Regions from separate parts of the Komagataeibacter ossonobensis genome, predicted to be linked through region 1. Evidence: riboswitches for the same ligand, from Rfam matches in the RefSeq annotation. Region 1 holds a riboswitch; each other region holds the start of a gene.
What was found. A riboswitch is a leader RNA that binds a small molecule or an ion and turns the genes downstream of it on or off. The one in region 1 is predicted to bind cobalamin.

Region 1 (6,253 bases):
CCGGTTGGGAAAATGCCAGGATGATACCGGGAAATGAAACGGTTATATGACGTCCTGCAGGAACGACACGCCTTGCAGGCGTCTTGGTGCTGAAAGCCATGACGGATTACATGGACAGTCCTGCCGGACCCGCAGCGGCCATTCACATGCGGTATGTTGTGGCCCAGCAGAAAATACGGTGTCCTGTCCTGCATTCCCTCTGGCCCATGCAGCGGATCCGGCGGCAGGATCTCCCGATGCGGACAGGAAATGGGGAATGGCCATTTTCCGCCATATGGGCTGACTACGTGCAGGCCTGCGGCCAACGACCATGGTGGCGCTGGCGATCAGGCAGGCCGGAAATAGGGATTGCCCTGAACTGACAGGTCAGGATGTTAGGAAATATTTCCCATAATCATGCCGAGTATTCGTTCTTTTTTTGCCGGCGATTGCGTCGTGATCTGTAAATGTCTGGATGCAGATTCCTACATTCCTGAATATACAACGAATATATGGAATATTTCCCGGTATGGTTACGGTATCGTAATTAATGTTATCCGGCTGCTGGCCTGTCTGATACTGTTTATTACATCATGCAATCTTACATTCCTGATCATGCGGCATAATATATTAAAGGTCGAATTAAAGGATATCATATTATGAAGCGTTCAATTCTTTTCGCACTGGCACTTGGCGCCTCCCTCCCGCTGGCAGCACATGCGCAGTCCGGTGACTGGAACCAGGGCGGTGAACAGGGCGAACATGGTGGTCGTGGTGGTCACGGTCATCATGGTGGTCGCCATGGCGGCGGCGAAGGCAACCGTGGCGGCCAGGGTGGCGATTTCCAGGGTGGTGGCGACCAGAACGGCGGCCAGGGTAATGAACGTGGCGGCGAAGGTCGTGGCGACCGGAACGGCGGCTTTGGTGGACAGGGTAACCGCGGTGGCGACAACCAGAATGGTGGCTGGGGCGAGCACGGCGGCGGCCGCGGTGGCGACAACCAGAATGGTGGCCGGGGTGAGCATGGCGGTGACCGCAACGGTGGCTGGAACCAGAACAACGGCTCCAACTGATCCACTTGCTACCCGAAAGGCCCGGCATATTGCCGGGCCTTTTTTTGTTACAGATGGGCACACTGATATCGTGCCCATGAAACGCAATGAAAAAGGGGACCAGGTCGTGCCATCAAGACGGGATTTCATGGCGGCCATGGGCCTTGGCGCCCTTGTGGCGCTGGGCGCGGGACCGGTACGTGCCGCCACGACCGGAAAGCCGGCGTTTCGTGCGGGCAGCGGGCGGGCCGATATCGTTTTTCCGCCCGGGCAGTTTCCCATTGATGGCTTTACCGGACAGCACGACCCGCTGGCCGTGCGCATCGTGTTGCTGGAAGACGGGACAATCCGGCTCGCCATTGTCGTGGTGGACCTGACATCCATTTTCGGTGATCTGATCACCGCGATCAAGGCCATCGTGACGGATGTTGCGGGTATTGCCGCCCCCAACATCATTGTCAGCGCCAGCCACACCTTTTCCGCGCCGCACATATTCGCGGCAGCGCAGACGCCGCCGGGCACGGATATACAGGCCAATGCCGCCGCATGGCAGGCGGTCATCCAGTCGGCACGGCAGGCCACGACGCGCGCCCATGCATCCATGCAGCCTGCACGTGTGGGTGCGGACGTGGGGACAAGCCGGGTCAGCGTGAACCGTGACGTGCAAACCCCATATGGCTGGTGGCTGGGCGCGGATGACGCGGGTGATACGGACCCGACCGTAAGCGTGCTGCGCATTGACCGGCTGGATGGCAGGCCGCTGGCGGTCATGATGAATTTTGCCGTGCAGTCCTCGGTCATGGATGGATCGGTCACCAGCACGGGCGGCAGGCTCATGACGGCGGACCTTGCCGGTGCGGCCATGCGATATGTCGAGGCACGGTACGGTCCCGACACGGCCGCCCTGTTCATGGTCGGGGCGGCGGGCGATCAGGCACCCTATCTTCAGGCGAACCGCCCCGTCGTCAATGCGGGCGGCAGGGCGGGCCGGATGGATATTCACGATGCCGGGTTCGCGATTGTTGACCTTCTGGGCGCACGCCTTGGCGCACAGGTCGTGGATGTGGCGGGGAAGATCCGGGCTACCGATATGCCGACACTCGACATCCGGCGTGAAAGCATACAGGTGGCGTCACAGGCGTTCTCGCCACGCACGGGCCGCGCCACGGGGCCGGTCACCACTTTTTCCTATACTGCCGGGCCACCGGTTTCGCTGCCTGTCGTGCTGGTCCGTATCGGTGACCTGGCGCTGGTGGGCGTGCAACCGGAACTGGCCGCAGCCCTTGGTGCCCGGATCCGCGCGCATTCGCCCTTTGCGCATACCATGGTGGCGACGATGGTTGATGGCGGGGCCAAATACATGCCCGATGTGCGCAGCTACGACCGCCATACCTACGAAGCGCGCAGTTCCCCCTTTGCCAGGGGGGCGGGGGAAGATGCCTGTGCCCGGATCGCGGCATTGCTGCAGCAGGCCCGGGCCGCCGCCCGCTAACGGCTGCCAGCGGACGTCGGGCGCGGGACCGTCCGGGTTGACACGGCCGCCCCGCACGATCAGAACCATGCCGACGGTTCCCCCTGCGGGGGGATGAAAAGGGAACGGGGTGCGGATTGCGATCCAATGCCCCGGCTGTCCCCGCAACTGTAAGCGGTCTGTCCTTGCATTACCGGATATCATGGTCCGGGCCACTGGAAACTGCGGTTTTCCGGGAAGGCTGTGCAGGATGTCACGCCGTGAGCCAGGAGACCTGCCGTCATGATGGTTGCGACCGGGAACTGTCGGGCGGGGTGTCCCGGCGGTGTGGCGTTACGGGTTTCCCTACGGATTGGAAACCGTGTGGCGGCACGCTCTCGTGGCAACGATGATGTGACCGCGAGACCTTAGTCCGATGACCCTTTTCCGTAATCTGCTGATTGCTTCCACCACATTGATGACAATGGGGGCGGCGGTAGCGCATGCTGATACCCCTGCCGGGCAGGACACAGCACAAAGGCAGCCTGCCAAGCAGTATGGGGTCAGGAACCAGAAAGCGAAAGCCGTTGTTTCACCCGGCGATACAGGCCTGCCTGAACTGATCAGCGTCAGTGCCGCCCGCCGGCCCACGGCGGCCGATGATATCGGCACCAGCATGACCATCATTACCGAACAGCAGATCCAGACCCAGCAGCGGCGCGGCCTGAGCGATATCCTTGCGCGCCAGCCGGGCCTGAACGTGGTGCAGACGGGTGGGGCGGGCGGCACGTCATCCATTTTCATGCGGGGCAATAACGCCAACGAGGTCAAGGTCCGCCTTGACGGGATGGACATAAACGACGGCAGTTCCTCGACCGGCATGTTTGATGCCGGGACATTCGTGACCGACGGCATGGGACGGATCGAAATCCTGCGCGGCCCGCAGAGCGGCCTGTACGGCGCGGACGCCATGGCAGGGGTCATCGACATCACCACGGCACAGGGGCAGGGACGCTTCAGGCCGTTCGTCCGGATCGAAGGCGGTGGCTACGGCACGTTCAACCAGACATTCGGTGCGCGGGGCAGCAAAGGGCGTTTTCATTACAATGTTGAATTCTCCCACTACCGCATGGACGGGTTCCATAACATTCCGTCCTATATCGAACGCCATTATGGCGCGGACCAGCAGCAGCGCCATGAAGGCAACCGCAATGACAACCGTGGCGTCAATATCCGGCTGGGTTATGATGTCACCCGCAATTTCGACCTGGGGCTTACGGCGCGGCTGATACAGGACAACAATCATTCCTATTCGGTGTATGACCTGCAAAGCGAAAATCTGTACGGTGACAGGGGTGTGCGCGAACAGACCACCCAGAACGCGGCCATCGTGCGCGGCACGGCGCATCTGGTGTCCTTCCACGGCCTGTTCGATCAGGTGCTTGGCCTTGGTTACATGACCAACCGTAATCGCTGGACGGAAACGGGCACAAGCTATGGCAGCCCGCTCAATCCCGACCCTGACTATTACCGTTCCAGCCGGCTGAAGGTGGACTGGCACGGCACGTTCAATTTCCGGCAGTATGGTCAGTTGCTGGTCGGGGCCGAACATTTCCATGACATGTTCAACACCAGCCATACAGCCGCCGATATCTGGGACAGTGGGTACAATACCACTGCCAGCATGGATACGACCGCGGGTTACGGGCAGTATCAGGGCAACTGGCGCCATATCCTGTACGGCGCGGCCAATATCCGTTATGACGCCAATTCGCGTTATGGCAACCACGTGACATGGCGCGTGGCGCCCGCGATCCATGTGCCGGGCACGGGGACCATCATCAAGGCCAGCGCCGGTTCGGGCTTCCATGGCCCGTCGCTGTACCAGCTGTTCGCAAGCCAGGTGGGCACAGGGTATTCCGAAAAGGGCAACCCGGACCTGAAGGCCGAACAGCTGATCGGCTATGACGCGGGCGTGGAGCAGAAACTGCTGCATGACCACCTGAATTTTGGCGCGACATGGTATGACAACAGGGTCAGGAACCTGATCCAGTCCTCGCTTTCGATTGATTCGTCATATGACTACAATTATTCCTACGCCAATGTGGCGAAGGCGCGGATGTATGGCGTGGAAGCCTTCGTGAACTGGAAGGCGCTGCGCAGTCTGGAATTCAATCTCAGCTACACCTGGACCCATGCGCGCGATGCGACGAACCACAACGAACTGCAGCAGCGTCCGCAGCATAAATTCAATTTCAACACGACATGGACCCCCATCCGCGACCTGACCTTTTCAGGCAATATCCTCTATACCAGCGGCTGGCGCGACCTGCCGGTCATCGGCAGCGAGACATGCAGCACCTGTGCCAAGGGGCATGGGTATTTCACCATCGACGTGGCCGCCAATTACAGGATCAACCGCTATGTGTCCGTCTATGCCCGCGCCGATAACCTGCTGGACCGCCAGTTCGAGGAGCCGATCGGCTACCTGCAGCCCGGTCGCGCCGGTTATGGCGGTTTCATGCTGAATTACTGACATGAAGCGGGTAATGGCGGGCATTGTCGCGGGCCTTCTTGCCTGTGCCCCGATGGCCCGGGCACAGCCCCTGCCGCGCGTGGTGTCGCTGAATGTCTGCACCGACCAGTTATTGCTGCTGCTGGCCGGACCGGGGCAGATCGTGGGCGTCACGCCGCTTGCGCGCGACTGCTGGAATGCCGTGCTGTGTGAACAGGCGCGGCATGTGCCGATCCTGCGTCCCACGGCGGAAAATGTCGTGGCGTCCCACCCTGATGTCGTGCTGGGCGAAAGCTATACGGCGGCCGTCGCCATTCAGGCGGCGCGCGAGCGGGGCGCGCGGGTTGTCGTCCTGCCCCCGGCACAGGCGCTGGCGGATATTCCCGGTCAGATCATGGCGGTGGCGAACGCCATTGGCGCGGGCGTGCGGGGACACGCGCTGGCTGCGGATTTCGCCAGCCGCCTTGCCGCCCTGTCCACCGTGCCCGATCCCACCGGCCCGACGGCCGCGATCTATGCCGCCAATGGTTTCGTCAGCCGCGCGGGGTCATTGCCCGATGATGTCCTGAGCCATGCGGGCCTGCGCAATCATGCAACCGTCATGGACCGGCAGGGGACGGCCCGCTTTTCCATGGAAGTCCTGATCGCGCGCCCGCCCGACCTGCTGGTGCTGGACCGTTCGGGGCAGGGCACGTCGCTTGCCCAGTCCATGCTGGACCATCCGGCGCTGAAACGGGCCTTTGCCGGGCCGCACCATCTGGATCTGCCCGCACGGCTGTGGTTGTGTGGCCTGCCGCAGACACTGGACAGTGTCGCCATGCTACGTGCCGCCCGCGATAGACTGGGGACCATCCGGTGAAACCTGCCCCTAATGCCCTGTTACTGAACATCATGCTGCTGGCCGGAGTGGTGGGGCTGTCCTGCGCGTCGCTCATGTGGGGGGAAACCCGCGTCATGTTCGCACACGCGTTGGCGGACCTGCTGGCGGGGCGGGAGAGCGCAGGCGCGATCATTGTCGGGCAGCTGCGCCTGCCGCGCACGCTTCTTGCCGTCATGGTAGGGGGGACGCTGGGCCTGTCGGGGGCAGTGTTGCAGGGGTACCTGCGCAACCCGCTGGCTGATCCCGGCATTCTGGGGGTATCGGGCGGGGCGGCACTTGGGGCGGTCAGCGTGTTCTATACCGGCCTCATGCAGGTTTCCATTGCGGCCCTGCCGCTGGGTGGGCTGACGGGGGCGCTGTGTGCCGTGGCCGTGCTG
Region 2 (4,491 bases), on a different contig from region 1:
CGTAATTACGAAAGCCGGCATGGGCAAGGACATCATCCGGAAGCGAGCCCTTATGGGTGACAAAGCCGTTGGCAGCATAGACGGCCGCCGTAGGATCGGTGGCACTGCGCTCGACTGAAAGGGAGGCCAGGCGCGTGGCAAAGGCCATAGCCAGTTGCTGCCCACGCTCAGGAACGCCGATGGCGTTGGCGACCGTCATGATCTGGACCGGAATATCCGTCAGGGATTTGGCGGGTGGCAGGGCTACAACCTGTGCGCCCCCTTCCCGCCCCGCCTGCATCGCGACGGCCGCGGTATAGATGCCACCCAGCACGACATCGGGATGGGATGCCACGATGCTTTCCGCCGTGGGTCGCAATACGGGAGCCTGTCGTGCCTGTTCGCACAGCACCGCGCTCCAGCAATCCCGGGCGAGCGGCGTAATACCGACGATCTGGCCCGGTTCGGCCAGCAGCAGCAACAACTGGTCGGTGCAGAGATTAAGCGAAGCCACGCGCGGGAGAGTCCATGCCGGTGCCAACGGGACACAGGCAAGGAAACCCGCCATCATCCCTGCGACCACGCTTTTCATGTCAATAATTCAGCATGAAGCCGCCATAACCGGCGCGACCAGGCTGCAGATAGCCGATGGGGTCCTCGAACTGGCGGTTCAGCAGGTTGTCGGCGCGGGCATAGACGGAAACGTAGCGGTTGATTTTGTAATTGGCAGCCACGTCGATGGTGAAATAACCATGCCCCTTGGCGCATGTGCTGCAGGACTCGCTGCCAATAACCGGCAGATCACGCCAGCCACTAGTATACAGGATATTGCCCGAAAAGGTCAGGTCGCGAATGGGGGTCCATGTCGTATTGAAATTGAACTTGTGCTGGGGACGGCGTTGCAACTGGACGTCGTTCGTCTCATCCCGGGCGTGGGTCCAGGTATAGCTCAGGTTAAATTCCAGATTGCTCAGCGCCTTCCAGTTCAGGAAGGCTTCCACACCATACATCCGCGCCTTCGCCACATTGGCGTATGAGTAGTTGTAGTCATATGATGAATCAATCGAAAGCGAGGACTGGATCAGGTTCCTGACCCGGTTGTCATACCAGGTTGCGCCGAAATTCAGACGGTCATGCAGCAGTTTCTGCTCAACACCCGCGTCATAGCCGATCAACTGTTCCGCCTTCAGGTTGGGATTGCCCTTTTCCGAATAACCCACACCCACCTGATTTGCGAATAACTGATACAGCGAAGGACCATGAAAACCGGAACCGGCGCTGGCCTTGATGATGGTTCCGGTGCCCGGCACATGGATTGCCGGGGCCACGCGCCATGTCACGTGGTTGCCGTAGCGCGAATTGGCATCATAGCGAATATTGGCCGCACCATACAGAATATGGTTCCAGTTCCCCTGATACTGCCCGTAACCTGCGGTCGTATCCATGCTGGCGGATGTATCGTATCCGCTGTCCCACATGCTTGAGGCCGTATGGCTGGTATTGAACGTATCATGGAAATGTTCGGCACCGATCAGAAGCTGGCCATACTGCTTGAAATTGAACGTGCCGTGCCAGTCCACCTTAAGTCGGCTGGAACGGTAATAATCCGGGTCTGGATTGACCGGGCTGCCGTAACTCGTGCCCGTCTCCGTCCAGCGGTTGCGGTTGGTCATGTAGCCAAGGCCAAGCACCTGATCAAAAAGCCCGTGAAAGGAAACCAGATGGGCCGTCCCGCGCACGATGGCCTCGTTCTGGTTGTTCTGTTCCCGCACACCCTTATCACCATACAGATTTTCACTTTGCAGGTCATACAGAGAGTAGGAATGATAATTGCTCTGTATCAGCCGTGCGGTCAGGCCAAGATCGAAATTATGGGTGACGTCATAACCCAGCCTGATATTGACGCCACGGTTGTCATTCCGGTTGCCTTCATGCCGCTGCTGCCGGTTGGCCCCATAATAACGCTCGATATAGGAAGGGATATTGTTGAACCCGTCCATCCGGTAATGGGAGAATTCTACATTATAATGAAAACGTCCCTTGCTGCCGCGTGCGCCAAAGGTCTGATTGAAGGTACCATACCCACCGCCTTCGATACGGACAAACGGCTTGAAACGGCCCTGCCCCTGTGCCGTGGTAATGTCGATAACCCCCGCCATGGCGTCGGCGCCGTACAGGCCGCTCTGAGGCCCACGCAGTATCTCGATCCGGCCCATGCCGTCGGTTACAAACTGACCGGCATCGAACATGCCATTGGTGGAACTTCCGTCATTGATGTCCATGCCATCCAGGCGGACCTTGACCTCGTTGGAATTATTACCACGCATGAAAATGGATGACGTGCCCCCTGGGCCGCCTGTCTGGACCACGTTCAGGCCCGGTTGGCGTGCCAGAATATCCGTCAGGCTGCGCCGCTGCTGGGTCTGGATCTGCTTTTCCGTGATGATGGTCATGCTGGTGCCGATATCATCGGTGGAGGTCGGCCGACGGGCGGCACTGACGCTGATCAGTTCGGGAAGACCCGTATCCCCCAACGAAACAACGGCTTTCGATTTTTTATTCTCGATGACGTACTGGTTGGCGGACTGTTTTTGCGGCGCGTGCTGTCTGACTGAATCATCGGCACGCGCCACTACAACCCCCATGGTCATCAACGTGGTGGAAGCAATCAGCAGATTACGGAATAGGATCATCTGGTTCAGGTCTCGCGGTCACATCATCGTTGCCACGAGAGCGCGCTGCCACAGGATTTCCGATCTGCACGGAATCCTGTAACACCACACCGTCAGGACACCCCGCCCGACAGTTCCCGGTCGCAACCATCATGACGGCAGGTCTCCTGGCTCACGGCGTAGCGTCCTGCACAACCTTCCCGGAAAACCGCGGTTTCCAGTGGCCCGGATCATGACATCCGGTAATGCAAGGACAGACCGTTTACAGTTGCGGGGGCAGCCGGAGCATTGGATCGCAATCCGCACTCTGTTCCCTTTTCATCCCCCCGAAAGGGGACACCGTCGGAACGGTTCTGATCGGATGGGGTGTTCTTGTCAACCCGCATTCAATCTTTCAGTATCCTGTCAGGATTGCTGTTATTTTCAGCCTGATTGATGAATCACAGGATATTTCCGATGAAACGTATCACGCCCTCCATGCTGACTTCACTGGCGCTGGATCTCCGTAACGGCTGGAGCATTGGAACATTTGGTGCGATCGGCGAATTCCATCATGTTCCGGATGATAGGGTCTGCCTCACCCCATGTCCTGACGGGTTGGAGATCGTCACCCAACGCGGTGCCATACGCATTAGTCCCAGCGAACCCTTGCATGCCCTTGCGTGGGACTCTCTCGTCGGAAAAGGCAGACGCTGGCGGCATAGCATGGCGTTATGCGGCCCGTTACAACTGACCGCGAAGCATACCCTGAAGGTTCTGGGAAAGGATGCGGACGCTGTCCGACCAGAGGATCGTGATGCGTGGCTGATTGATCTTGGAATTGGCGTGGGCCGGGTCCGGATGTGCGTAAGGACAGAAAATGCCCGCCTGGTCGAAGCCCTTGCTGTTGACACGGATGACCCATTGGCCGTCGTCACAGCAGCATTTGCGCTTCTGATGGAAGTCCAGCCCCACAGGGTCATGCTTTCACCTGCTGGCAGACTGGAGGTCTACCAACCCGTTCCCGCACCTGATGGAGACTCTCCGCTCGGCGCCCATACCCACCTGCTGCCAAAACTGGTGAGGTTGAAACGACCCTGCTCCGCCCTCGATCCCATTCCGGAAGGCTGGCAGCCTTTCCTGACACTTCATCCGGCGGCACCGTTCCGACCGTCCGATGATGATTCCCATGATTATGACCGGCTTGCCGATCTATCCTTTCTGCCGTTGCTTGAGGAATTCGGCATGGAGGAAGACCTGCAGGTTTCAGGCACATTCCAGGCCCATGTTCGTCAACATGGAACACCGGAAAATCTGAAAATACCCGCTACAAGACGTGGTCGCGCGCGCATGCATATCGAACTGCTTCGCATGGCAGCCTGGGGTCACGAAGGCATGGAGCGATTTGTGCCTGCCGACACGATCAAGAGCGCTACGGACTGCGGCTGATTCCATGACAGCGATCATGTTGCAGGGCACGGGATCCGATGTCGGAAAGTCCGTTTTGACGGCAGGTTTATGCCGGGTTTTCGCTAACCGTGGCCTGACGGTCCGGCCTTTCAAGCCCCAGAATATGTCGAACAATGCCGCCGTGACGGTAGATGGAGGTGAAATCGGTCGGGCGCAGGCACTTCAGGCGCAGGCCTGCCGTATTGCCCCTTCCACCCTTATGAATCCGGTCCTTCTGAAACCGGAAAGTGATCATACAGCGCAGGTTATCGTCCGTGGACGCGCAAAAGGACACCTGCACGCTTCGAGTTTTATCGGTGGCCGGGCCGCATTCCTGCCCGAGGTTCTGACCGCCTTCAGGACATTATGTAGCCAATCCGATCTCGTGATTGTCGAGGGCGCGGGCAGCCCG
Region 3 (4,491 bases), on a different contig from region 1:
CTTCCCGAATACCGCCAGACTGCTTACGGCGACACTTGGTTTTCCCGATGCTGATGAGATGCGTGGGGTGCGATGCCAGCACGCGGCAGGCATTTCCCATATCGCTACGGCCAATAGCCCATGGCGGGACAGAGTCGTGCAGACTGCCCGCATGTTTGGCGTGGGCACCGACAATACAGTCACAGCCTGTGATCCGATGCACGGCAATTACAGAAAGCCCATCCTCAGACCGGGGCAGGCGTTCCATCTTGCGCGCAACTGGCCCCGCGACGCATTTCTTGCAGCGGAACAACTGGGTATCAGCACCCGGCCTGTTCTGCTGGGGCCGGTCAGTTTCCTTGCGTTATGCGGCATGACAAAGGGAGACAGTGTCGGCCAGGGACTGATGCGCCTGCTACCCGCCTATATTGAATGCTTCGAACAACTGAACAACGCGGGATGCTTCTGGATCCAGATTGATGAGCCAATCCTTGCCCATCCTGGCCTGCCCGCAGCCACGCTGACCCATATGGACGTTGCTTGGCATGTCCTCAGTGAAGCATCAAGGGCCACGTCACTTGTTCTGGTCGGGGGCGGCGGGGGCTTCGGGCGACATCTTCCTTTTGTGCTGCAGCTACCTTTTGGCGGCCTGCATGTGGACGTTGTGCATGGCTATCGCGATTTCCCGTATGTCCTGCAGCATTTCCCGGCGTATCGCTGGCTCTCGCTGGGGCTGGTCGATAGCTGCAGCGCGGCGCCTACCCACATCGGCATGGCGCACGGCATCGTGGAACAGACGCTGCGTTCGCATCGGCCGGATCGTCTCATGATCGCGCCATCGGGTGCGTTAAGTGACAGCAATGCCCTGACCGATCCGGACATTACGAACGTCCTGCCGCAAAAAATGTCCGAAATCGTGGCCGTGGCCAGCCGACGCACGATAGCACGTCGCAGCGCATCCATCCGCGACTTTTGCGAAAATGATATCCGTTTTGTCCCATGCGCTGATAACAGCGTGAGACATTGAAAATATCATGACAGGAAATACATCGGAAGCAGCCATCCCGGATGGGGCTGCTTCGCCACATCCGGATATCCGTCGTGTCCGCAGCAATCCGGATTTCTGGTATCCGGTTGCATGGTCGCGTGAACTTCGTCGGGGCAGGACAATTGGCGTACGGTACGCGGGGCAACCCATCGTGGTGGTCAGGCCCGAGGCCGGGGCCATCTTTGCGCTGGATGATGTTTGCCCCCACCGGCAGTTACCACTCAGCAAGGGAGAAGTGTGTGGAGATTTCATTCGCTGTGCATACCATGGACTGAAATACAGTCGGCGTGGCCAGTGTTTTTCCCCCGGCATGAAGCTGGAAAATGAACCGCCACGACTGCGGACATGGGCATGCCGGGAGAAGGATGGCCTCATCTTTGTGTTCATGGGGGATCTGGAAAAATCCGATAGCATTGCGCTGCCGGACTTTCCGCGTGTCCGTGACCCCCATTACCGTACCCGCCGGTTTGGAAAAGTCGTGCAATGTCACTACAGCTTCATGCATGAAAACCTGATGGACATGAACCACCAGATCCTGCACAGCCGACTGGTCGGAGGCATGAAACCACGGTTTCTAGGCATGGATCGGGGAGAGGATTTTGTGGAGGCCCGCTATACCTTTGCCCGCACGTCTGGCAGGCAGCCGCTGAGCGAGGCTCTGATTTACGGGCAGCGTCGCAAGGATGGCCGGGATTTTGCCTATCGGGATGTCATGACCATCCGCACGCAGTATCCCTATCAGACATTGCGGATCGAGACGGAGGGGATTGATGAACCGGTCATGGAACTGTGGATTGCATATGTGCCACAGGACCGGGAAGAATTGATCAACCGGGTATTTGGCCTGCTCTCCATACGCAGGTTGAAAATACCATTTTTACTGGATCTGGCGTGGCCGCTGCTGATCGCCTTTACGGAGCGTGTTTTCACAGAAGATCGCGAAATTGTTGAACTGGAGCAGCAGGCCTGGCGGGAGCAGGACGGCGACCGGAATCAGGAGGTCTTTCCAGTTATCATGGCGCTGCGCCAACTGCTTATCCAGAATGGTATGCCGTCCCAGAAAGACGTAGGATAATAAACTGATAGATGCCCATGCCCCGTCTCAAGGCGCATGGGCATCTTCTCCTGACCAGGCACCACGCAGATCAGGTGCTCATTTTGCAGTTCGGGCCGATATGACCGCTATAAGGAAGCCATGTCTGTGTCTGTCCGAACATCGGAATCCCGAGATAGCCCCGTAACTTGAGTTGTCCGGACTGGTTAACCCACATGCGCGCTTGATACACATGATTGGTATTGGGGTCGAGAATGGACCCGTTCCACCGGTCTGGTTGATCCGGATCCGGCACGAAGTCCCGCAGCATGGGCAACCCACATTCCGAACGGCCCGTCTGGTCGCGTGGGATGTCATCACTATAGTTCAGGCCAACCAGCTTTCCACACAGATGGTCGCCACACCGTGTGATCTCGAAAACACCCTTGTGATTTCTGGTGACCCATTGCCCCAGAACGGCGGGCGGAACTGTTGTCGCTGGAGGAACTTGTGCGTGAACAGCAGCCCCTCCAATCATGATACTGAGTATTAGCGAGACACAGGTTGCTTTTTGCGCAATATTCATGATGTGTCTTTCGTCGCTTCGTACATGACTAAAATTATGGGACATCGGCGGATCTATCGGGGAATTCGGATCGAAAAGCGCATGATTGATGCCCCGAGATGCGCGCCATGGGAATGAGCGGCGAGGGTGCTATCTACGCCATGGACGTTTTCCATGATAGCCTTGTCGCGCCTGCTGCCCATTGCTGCACCGGCTTGAAGGGCCCAGTAAGGGTCTTCAGCAACATGCGGGCGTCCCGTGCCGGTTGTCAGAAACGCGCCGGTCCCGCGATGCTGCATCACGATGTTTCCGCCAGAAACAGGAAACATGGGGGGCATTGATCGGCCGCATTGGTCTTCCCATGACGCATGGGAAATCTCCTGCCTTCGGTGCATCCCGCCCGACGACGTGGTTTGCAGACGATGGCAGGTCTCCTGGCTCACGGATCATGGCCAGCCAGTTCATGCCTTCCCATTCCCCAAGGGAAACAGTGGCTCACCCGCAGGTGAACGAACTGGTGGCATACCGCATACAGTTGCGGGAGCAGCCGCTGACTGGCTCCCGGAACAGAATTGTCCAGCCAGAGCGTTACAGCGTTCCCTTTTAACCCGCTCGCGCGGGGCCATCATCAATCAAGGGTCTCATTCCATTATGCGCGAAGTGAGAGGAACGCCCAATTCCTCGAAACGCGATGCCGGCCTGCATGGAACGAAGAGCTTGTTGATGCCAATCAAACTTGTCGCTCCGATCCAATAAGTGTAGGTCACTCAGTGTCTTCATCTTCGAAACACGCGGGCGGGGATACGCGCCCGCGCGTTAGCCACTATGTTGTCAATCAGGCGTTCGGGCTTGATGCGCTATACAAGTGCATGGCGGCGTCACGCGCGCCAATTGTCCATTGCGCGGAAATATAGGCCTGAAGCAAGGCCATGAGCGCCTCGACCCCGTGCGTGTCCGATAAATCGCGGGCTGTATCCACATAGGCGAGAGCTTCTAATAGCAGGGGCGAAAACAGTTCCTCAAGATAGTCGCCCCGCGCCTTCGGCGCAGCGGGTAATCGGCCAGCGGAAGGTACCAGACGTAGGAATGTTTCAAATCCATCCGCACGAATGCGGTCTTCCGGATTGGGGGCAGGGAGTTCAGTCTTGGCTATTGCCTGAATTACATCTTCCCGCAGAGGTGCGGATTCCATAAGGCGGGATACCGAGACAGAACGCTGACGTCGCCGCTGTTGTATGAGAATAAAATCAGGCGAAGGGACGGGAGAGGCCATTTTTCGTTTCACCGGGAATCGGAGCGGATTAACTGGAAAGATCTGCATCGGACAGGCCTTCTTGAGTCAGGATGCGAGCATCCTCGTCACGCCATGCCGCGATCATGTCTGGGTTCTGACTGAGCCATCCAATTCTCTCGGCACAATATACAGGAACTCTGAATTTCTGGCCGCGCTGATTGTTCAGGATTGTTCCTGTCTGGTGCAGGCGCCCGTCTCGTGTCCAGAAAAGACGCTCCTGGTTGGTGATCCCCAGAATCCGTCGAACCTGTCGCGGCGTAAACGGACGAAAAGACAGCGCGGTGATCTGTTTTTCCACCGAGCTGGCAATAGCCTCCAGAGCATCTGTCCTTTCACGCATAATGGCGGCTATAAAGCGGGCGAAAAGCTGTTTTACCTCTGGCAGCCGCAGGCGAAGGGACGAGGATTGATCCAGACAGGCCGCAATAAGCATCCGAATTGCAACAACCGGCTCTGGCTCCGTAATGGTCGCCATTAGGCGCGACGCAATGGAAGGGGGTACCATGCTCATATCTGTGTTCATGGATATTTCTTTTTATCAGAATAAAACGTAGGTACCTGTGTCCTGGGGT

Region 2: linked by a shared signal. The riboswitch ahead of AC1RQ9_RS16890 (TonB-dependent receptor plug domain-containing protein) and the one ahead of AC1RQ9_RS07795 (TonB-dependent receptor plug domain-containing protein) in region 1 are both predicted to bind cobalamin.
Region 3: linked by a shared signal. The riboswitch ahead of AC1RQ9_RS16860 (DUF2147 domain-containing protein) and the one ahead of AC1RQ9_RS07795 (TonB-dependent receptor plug domain-containing protein) in region 1 are both predicted to bind cobalamin.

Annotation. Positions count from the first base shown of each region.
Region 1 is NZ_JBXAYQ010000009.1:19,516-25,768, reverse strand. Features, by position in the region: gene AC1RQ9_RS07810 (hypothetical protein) at 1-100, opposite strand, end outside; gene AC1RQ9_RS07805 (hypothetical protein) at 639-1,052, shown strand; gene AC1RQ9_RS07800 (neutral/alkaline non-lysosomal ceramidase N-terminal domain-containing protein) at 1,129-2,523, shown strand; cobalamin riboswitch at 2,581-2,798, shown strand; gene AC1RQ9_RS07795 (TonB-dependent receptor plug domain-containing protein) at 2,918-5,017, shown strand; gene AC1RQ9_RS07790 (ABC transporter substrate-binding protein) at 5,031-5,855, shown strand; gene AC1RQ9_RS07785 (FecCD family ABC transporter permease) at 5,888-6,253, shown strand, end outside.
Region 2 is NZ_JBXAYQ010000053.1:12,047-16,537, forward strand. Features, by position in the region: gene AC1RQ9_RS16885 (ABC transporter substrate-binding protein) at 1-571, opposite strand, end outside; gene AC1RQ9_RS16890 (TonB-dependent receptor plug domain-containing protein) at 573-2,672, opposite strand; cobalamin riboswitch at 2,792-3,010, opposite strand; gene AC1RQ9_RS16895 (DUF6925 family protein) at 3,108-4,079, shown strand; gene AC1RQ9_RS16900 (cobyric acid synthase) at 4,084-4,491, shown strand, end outside.
Region 3 is NZ_JBXAYQ010000053.1:5,109-9,599, reverse strand. Features, by position in the region: gene AC1RQ9_RS16870 (uroporphyrinogen decarboxylase/cobalamine-independent methonine synthase family protein) at 1-1,006, shown strand, start outside; gene AC1RQ9_RS16865 (aromatic ring-hydroxylating oxygenase subunit alpha) at 1,014-2,102, shown strand; gene AC1RQ9_RS16860 (DUF2147 domain-containing protein) at 2,173-2,646, opposite strand; cobalamin riboswitch at 3,033-3,267, opposite strand; gene AC1RQ9_RS16855 (hypothetical protein) at 3,461-3,946, opposite strand; gene AC1RQ9_RS16850 (hypothetical protein) at 3,927-4,442, opposite strand.